Regions from separate parts of the Streptomyces sp. NPDC090798 genome, predicted to be linked through region 1. Evidence: riboswitches for the same ligand, from Rfam matches in the RefSeq annotation. Region 1 holds a riboswitch; each other region holds the start of a gene.
What was found. A riboswitch is a leader RNA that binds a small molecule or an ion and turns the genes downstream of it on or off. The one in region 1 is predicted to bind cyclic di-AMP.
Positions count from the first base shown of each region.

Region 2: linked by a shared signal. The riboswitch ahead of ACIQTP_RS24485 (transglycosylase SLT domain-containing protein) and the one ahead of ACIQTP_RS34025 (M23 family metallopeptidase) in region 1 are both predicted to bind cyclic di-AMP.
Region 3: linked by a shared signal. The riboswitch ahead of ACIQTP_RS45865 (NlpC/P60 family protein) and the one ahead of ACIQTP_RS34025 (M23 family metallopeptidase) in region 1 are both predicted to bind cyclic di-AMP.

Region 1 is NZ_JBIVXA010000019.1:169,432-171,686, forward strand. It holds gene ACIQTP_RS34020 (PP2C family protein-serine/threonine phosphatase) at 1-1,046, shown strand, start outside; cyclic di-AMP (ydaO/yuaA leader) riboswitch at 1,221-1,378, shown strand; gene ACIQTP_RS34025 (M23 family metallopeptidase) at 1,390-2,255, shown strand, end outside.
Region 2 is NZ_JBIVXA010000011.1:148,025-150,279, forward strand. It holds gene ACIQTP_RS24480 (HAD family hydrolase) at 1-192, shown strand, start outside; gene ACIQTP_RS24485 (transglycosylase SLT domain-containing protein) at 186-878, opposite strand; cyclic di-AMP (ydaO/yuaA leader) riboswitch at 883-1,044, opposite strand; gene ACIQTP_RS24490 (hypothetical protein) at 1,314-1,637, opposite strand; gene ACIQTP_RS24495 (CocE/NonD family hydrolase) at 1,621-2,255, opposite strand, start outside.
Region 3 is NZ_JBIVXA010000042.1:11,418-13,672, reverse strand. It holds gene pcrA (DNA helicase PcrA) at 1-717, opposite strand, end outside; cyclic di-AMP (ydaO/yuaA leader) riboswitch at 1,032-1,204, shown strand; gene ACIQTP_RS45865 (NlpC/P60 family protein) at 1,211-2,255, shown strand, end outside.

The sequences.
Region 1 (2,255 bases):
TCGTCCGGGTGCTGCCCGCACTGCTCATCCTGGTCGGCGCGTTCTACGACTACTTCACCCCGATGGCCTTCACCGCGGGCCCCCTCTTCACGGCCGCGCCGCTCGTGGCCGCGCCGCTCTTCTCCCTGCGTGGCACCGTGCTCACTGGCGTCACGGCGCTCGTCGCGGTGCTCACGATCCACATCCGGCTCGGCATCGTCCTCAAGGTGGACGCGCTCACGGAGGTCGCCACCGTGGCGACCGTCGGCGTGCTGGCCGTGCTCATCAACATCCTCGTCCGCCGCACCGACGAACAACTCGCCTCGGCCCACCAGATCGCCGAGGCGGCCCAGCGTGCCGTCCTGCCGGAACCCGACCAGCGGATCGGCGGCCTCGACGTCGCGGCGCGTTACGAGGCCGCGCAGGCGGGCGCGTTCATCGGCGGCGACCTGTACGCGGTGCAGGACTCCCCGCACGGCGTACGGCTGGCGGTGGGTGACGTGCGCGGGAAGGGCATGGACGCGGTGGCCGCCGTCGCGGTGGTCATCGGGGCGTTCCGGGAGGCGGCCGAGCAGGAGGCCACGCCGGAGGCGGTCGCGCAGCGGCTGGAGCGGGCGCTGGCCCGCGAGGGCACCCGGCGCGAGGGGCTCGACGCCTTCGAGGGGTTCACCACCGCCGTCCTCGCGGAGATCACGCACGAGGGCGACCTCGTACGGATCGTCAACCGCGGCCACCCGCCGCCGCTGCTCCTGCACGCGGACGGAACGCTGGTCACGCTCGCCGCCGCGAACCCCGCACTGCCGCTCGGCATGGGCGAGTTGGGCAGCTGGCCGGACCGTGCCGAGGAGGCGGAGTTCCCGCACGGGGCCACGCTCCTCTTCCATACGGACGGACTGTCCGAGGCCCGCGACGCGCAGGGGCGCTTCTACGATCCGGCCGCGCGCCTGGCCGGACGGACCTTCCCCGGCCCCGACGCCCTGCTGGCCACGCTCGCGGAGGAGGTCCGGCGCCACACGGGCGGCGCCCTGACGGACGACATGGCGCTGCTCGCCGTGCGGCGGCCGTAGCCAACCGCCAGGTAGGCAGGTGCGGCCAACTCGCCCGATTTCCGTCGGTCGTGGGTGGTAAGTCCTGGCCAAAAGTGGTTAATGATCAGTACGAACGGCTTGGAATCCGGTACCCGCGTCTATTAACGTTCGATAACGCAGCGCGGTCGTCCCAGCCGTCACAAGAGTCGGCTCCGTGCGCACGCGCCGAATCCCGTGAGGGAACCGGGGAACCACCAACTTGGGGTGAATCGAGCGTCTTTCACGGTGGAGACACCGTGGGTTGACGCGCGTAGGAGACCTTCCTGCTCCGAACCCGTCAGCTAACCCGGTAGGCGAGAAGGAAGGAAAGGAGCACGCCCACGTGGCGTCCAACCGGCCCGCCCAGCCCACTTCGTTCCCGCCGAACGACACCCAGACATTTGGCTACGCCTACGGCAAGGACGAGGGCCCCTGGGAGGAGTGGAACCCCACCGAGGATTCCATCCGTCCCCTCCGCGGCCGGCACCGCGTCTCCAAGCAGCGTGGCGGGGGACTCGCCCGCAGCTCCACGGTCCTGGGCGTCGGCGTCATCGCCGCCGTCGGCGCGGGCGGCATGGCCACCGCGGCGCCCGGCAAGCCGCCGGTCTCCATCTCGCTGCCCGACCTCTCCTCGGTCACCGAATCGGCCAAGGCGCTGATATCCGACGGTGGTTCCAGCACGCCGAAGGGCTCCGCCACCCCGCTCACCAGCGCCGGCGTGACCAGCGCCGACGCCGCGCAGGGCAACAAGGACGCGGGCGAGGCGCTGCGCGCCCGCATCATCCAGCAGGCCGAGTCGCAGCAGGACCAGATCGACAAGGCGGCCCAGGACGCCGCCGAGTCCGCCGCCGCGAAGAAGGCGGTCGCGCTGGCCGCCAAGCAGAAGGACGACGCCGAGGCCAAGGTCGCCGCCGCGAAGAAGAAGGCGGACGAGGACGCCAAGCAGAAGGCCGAGGCCGCGCGCCTCGCCGAGCTCGCCAAGAGCTACTCGCTGCCGACCTCCTCGTACACCCTGACCTCCCGCTTCGGTGACGCCGGTTCCATGTGGTCCTCCGGGTACCACACCGGCCTCGACTTCGCGGCCCCCACCGGCACTCTGATCAAGGCCATCCACAGCGGCACGATCACGGAGGCGGGCTGGGCCGGCTCGTACGGCTACCGCACCATCCTCACCCTCGACGACGGCACGGAGCTGTGGTTCTGCCACCA
Region 2 (2,255 bases), on a different contig from region 1:
TCGAACGAGGACGACGGGATCGCGGTGGTGCTGGAGCGGTTGTTCCCGGGCCGGTCGGACCGGTTCCGGGAGTCCGGAGAGCCGCGTGGGTCCCGGCAGCCGTCCGAGTCTCTTCGACCCCATCAGCCCCGTCAGCCCCGGCAGTCGTACCAGCCCTACCGGCCCAACCAGCCCCACCAGTCCTATCAGTAGGGCCCGTTGACGTTGTCGATCGAGCCGTACTTCGCCGCCGCGTAGTTACAGGCCGCCGTGATGTTCGCGACCGGGTCGTAGGGGTTCATCGACGTGCCCGGCACGTGGTAGGCCTTGAACGTCGGGTCGATGACCTGGAGGAGGCCCTTGGAAGGTATGCCGGCCTTTGCGTTGGAGTCCCAGTTGTTGATGGCCAGGGGGTTTCCGGAGGACTCGCGCATGACGTTGCGGTGGATGCCGTTGTAGGTGCCGGGGATCTTGGCGCGGGCCATGATGTCCAGCGAGTGCTTGATCCATCCGTCGAGGTTGTTCGCGTACGTCTTCGCAGGGGCCTTGGCGGTGGGCGCCGGGGTCGCCTTGGTGGTGCTTTTGATGGTTCTGGTGCCCACGGTCAGCGTGAGGCCCGGGCGGAGCGTCGTCGGGTCGGGGCCGATGACCGCGCGGTTGGCGGCGTACAGCTTCGCCGCGCCGCCGCTCGTGGGGTTCTTCTGCGCGATCTTGGCCAGGGTGTCGCCCGCGACCACCTTGTACGTGATGAGCTGGACGTCGGTGGTGGTGGCGGCCTGTGCGCAGGTCGCGCTCATGATCGGAAGGGCGAGCGCGACTCCGCCCATTCCCGCGGCGAGGATGCCCCGAGTGAGGATGCTGCGGGTCTTGAAGCTGTGGCGTTTGCCTCGTGCGGACATGGCGAATTCCTCTCCGGTGCCTGCGAGGTGAGCTGTCGGGTTCGGGCGGGAGCTGCCCGGCCGCACGGTGTGTGCGACTTCACCCCTAGCCGTTCCGGTGTCCGGATCGGCGGCTTACCTGGGTCCCCCGCTCCTGCCGTGCGTGTGTGGGTGGCTGGGTTATTCCGGTCGGCGGCAGGATTGGGCGGTCCGTCCGGATCGACGTGAACGTATGCGAGAGCACATGTCCGGAACAAGCCCTCATTTCCCGGTGTAGATCGCTTTCACCTGGCAAAAATGAGGGGGAAAATGCCCGATTAATCCGGAACGTGACGCTCAACTTGCCTTATGCAAAGGGGAAGTCGTCAAGATGGGATAAAGAGTCCACCCCGCATGCGCGTGACCCAATTCACGCGACCAAGTAGAAATAAAGCGGCACTGGCGGCAAAACGGACATCAGGAGTCGAGCGTCCAGGCCGATGAGCCCGCGGGCGGAGCCGGGCGTACCTCCCACACGGACAGGTCCGTGTCGGGGTCGTCGTCGGGGAGCCGGCCCGCGTTGGGCTTGAAGTAGAGGCCGTAGGCCCAGTATTCGGGGAGTTCGTGGCACATCAGGTCCGGATAAGGCCCGAACTCCTGCCCCGCGTAAGCCCTGTTGATCCTCGCCACCGCTTCGGCCCGGGGGATCCCGAAGCGTGTGACCATCTCGTCGGCCATCTCGCGGAAGTACGCGAGCATCCCCTCGTCCAGGGCCATCAGGAACTCACCGGTCCGCGCCATGCTCCTCAGGGTTGCCCATGGCGCCGTCGGGACTCCAGTCCGCCGTCCGGGGGATTCTCCTCTCCCACGTCCGATGGAAGACCACCTCGTCGCCGTCCTTGCAGATCAGCTCGTTCGAGGTGATGAACTCCCGGGCGTCGCAGCTGAGTTCGGAGCGTGTCTCGACCCGGGCGTCCCAAGGCAGCTCCGGCCGGTGCAGACGGATCGACCTCGTCGAGCGGATACGGGCGGAGAGCGGGTCCGACTCGCCGATGGTGTACGTGTCCAGGGCTTCCTCCGTGCATTCGAGGCCGTCCGGGTGGACACGGGTGCCGTCCCGGCGGGGGTCGACCTCCGAACGCCACTCGCCCCTCGCCACGTCACGGGCGACCAGGCGTTCGGGGCGGGGTTCGTCGAGGGTGGCGGGGGACGTCACTCCCAGGGGTTCGGACTGCTCCGGCTCCTCGAAGGTGATCCCCGGGTCGGACTCCCGCGCTCGCACCGGAAGTTCGAGGCAGCTGCCCGCCGGGTCCAGGATGAATCCCGCCGCCGAACCCGGCTGGGGCCAGATCCACGGCCAGTAGGCGGAGGACAGGGAGAGCCGGATGCGATGGCCGGGCGGGAACGCGTAGCCGATGG
Region 3 (2,255 bases), on a different contig from region 1:
CATCGCGTAGGCCTGGGCGAGGGTCTTCTCGAAGCCGTCGGCAGCCCGGGCGGCGAAGTCCTCCTCGTCGATCAGCTCGTTCTTCAGGTTCGAGATCTTGGCGCTGAAGGACTTGGGCGGGAAGCGCTTGGGATCGAGATCCAGGTCACGGCAGACGAGCGCCATCAGCCGCTTGCTGTCGGCGGCGTCGTAGATCGAGAACGAGGAGGTGAAGCCGAGCTTCTTGCTCTCGCGGCGCAGGATCCGCACACACGCGCTGTGGAAGGTCATGACCCACATCGCGTTCGCGCGCGGGCCGACGAGCTGCTCGACGCGCTCCTTCATCTCGCCCGCGGCCTTGTTCGTGAAGGTGATCGCGAGGATCTGGCCCGGGTGGACATGACGCTCGCCCAGCAGGTGGGCGATGCGGTGGGTGAGTACCCGGGTCTTGCCGGAGCCCGCGCCGGCCACGATGAGCAGCGGGGAGCCGGAGTGCACCACGGCCGCGCGCTGGTTCTCGTTCAGCCCGTCCAGCAGGGCCGCCGGGTCCACGGCGGGGCGGGGCGCGCCGTCGCGGTAGTAGGCGTCCCGGCTCGCGGGCACGTCGAAGCGGCCGCCGAACAGGTCGTCCGGAAGCGGCTCCGGCGCCCCGTCCTCGGGCGGCGGCGGGGGCTCTTCCTCGTGGGCCCCGGAAGGCTGGAGGTCCGCCAGAAAGCTGTCATCAAAGAGGCTGCTCATCGCTCTCCGAGTCTAGGCGGCCCCACTGACAACCCGCGGCCACCCTGGAAACCCGACCGGTTTTTCCGCGACCGCGCATGATCTCTTCCCGCATCGCTTTCCCGCCCCTCCTACCGCACCCCGCCCCTCTTACCGCACAGGACGCCGTCACCGCTCAGGATCGGTTCATCACGGTCAGCCACGGTCAACGGCCCGCCAGATCAAGGTCACGAAAATGTATCGGGCATATCGCACATCAAACTTCACAGAACAGTTATGAGTTGGCTAGCGTGCCGGGCAGGCCGCTCGACCCAACCGGCGAACGTCGCCGGGCCGTGCGGCCTCCGCCGAGTCCGGTGCGCCCACGCGGCAGCCGGAGCCGGGGACCCAACCGAACTTGGGGTGAATCGGTCCAACCGCCCTGCGGGCAAGGACCGTAGGGCAAACCTTCCGGAAGCACCCGCCCGAACCCGACAGCTAACTCGGTAGGCGGATGACGGAAGGAGTCGCCACCTTGGCGTCGCACCGCAAGTGGAGTCCTACGGCTACGCGCATAGCGGGTATACGGACTCCCGCCCTCGCCACGGCGGCCCTCACCTCCGTGGCCCTGCTCTCCCAGACGGCGAACGCCGCGCCCTCGGCCGACTCCAAGCCGAGCGTCGAAGAGGTCGAGAAGAAGGTCGACGACCTCTACCACCAGGCCGAGACGGCGACCGAGAAGTACAACGCGACCAGGGAGAAGACCGCCCAGCAGCGCAAGCGCGTCGACTCCCTCCTCGACGACGTGGCCCAGCGCACCGAGAAGCTCAACACCGCGCGCGAGGAGCTGGGTTCGTTCGCCGCGGCGCAGTACCGCACCGGCGCCGCCGCCCCCGACACCGCGAGCCTCCTGCTGGCCGACAATCCGCAGGACTACTTCGACCAGACCCAGCTGATGAACCGTCTGACCACCCGCCAGAAGGCGGCCGTCGACGACTACGTCACCGAGCAGGCCGCCACCACCAAGAAGCGTGCGGAGGCCTCCAAGAGTCTGCAGACACTCACCACGACGCAGAGCGCGCTCAGGACGTCCAAGGCCGACGTCCAGCGCAAGCTCGCCGAGGCGCGCTCGCTGCTCTCGAAGCTGACCGCCGAGGAGAAGGCGCGGCTGGCGGCGATCGAGAGGAAGAAGCGGGAAGCGGCCGACCGCAAGGCGGCGGAGCTGGCCCAACAGCAGGCCGCGGCGGAGAAGAAGGCCCAGGAGGCGGCCGCCGGGCAACAGACGGGTTCCGGCACCTCCGGGACCACTGGCTCCGCCGGCACCTCCGGGAATGCGGCCACCGACACCTCGTACACCGCCAAGGCCGACAAAGCCCTCGCCTTCGCCCGCACCCAGATCGGCAAGCCGTACGTCTGGGGCGCGACCGGGCCCGGCTCCTACGACTGCTCCGGCCTCACCCAGGCCGCCTGGAAGGCCGCCGGCGTCACCCTCCCGCGCACCACCTACGACCAGGTGAATGCGGGCACGACCGTCTCGCTCGCCGACATCAAGCCCGGTGACCTCGTCTTCTTCTACGACG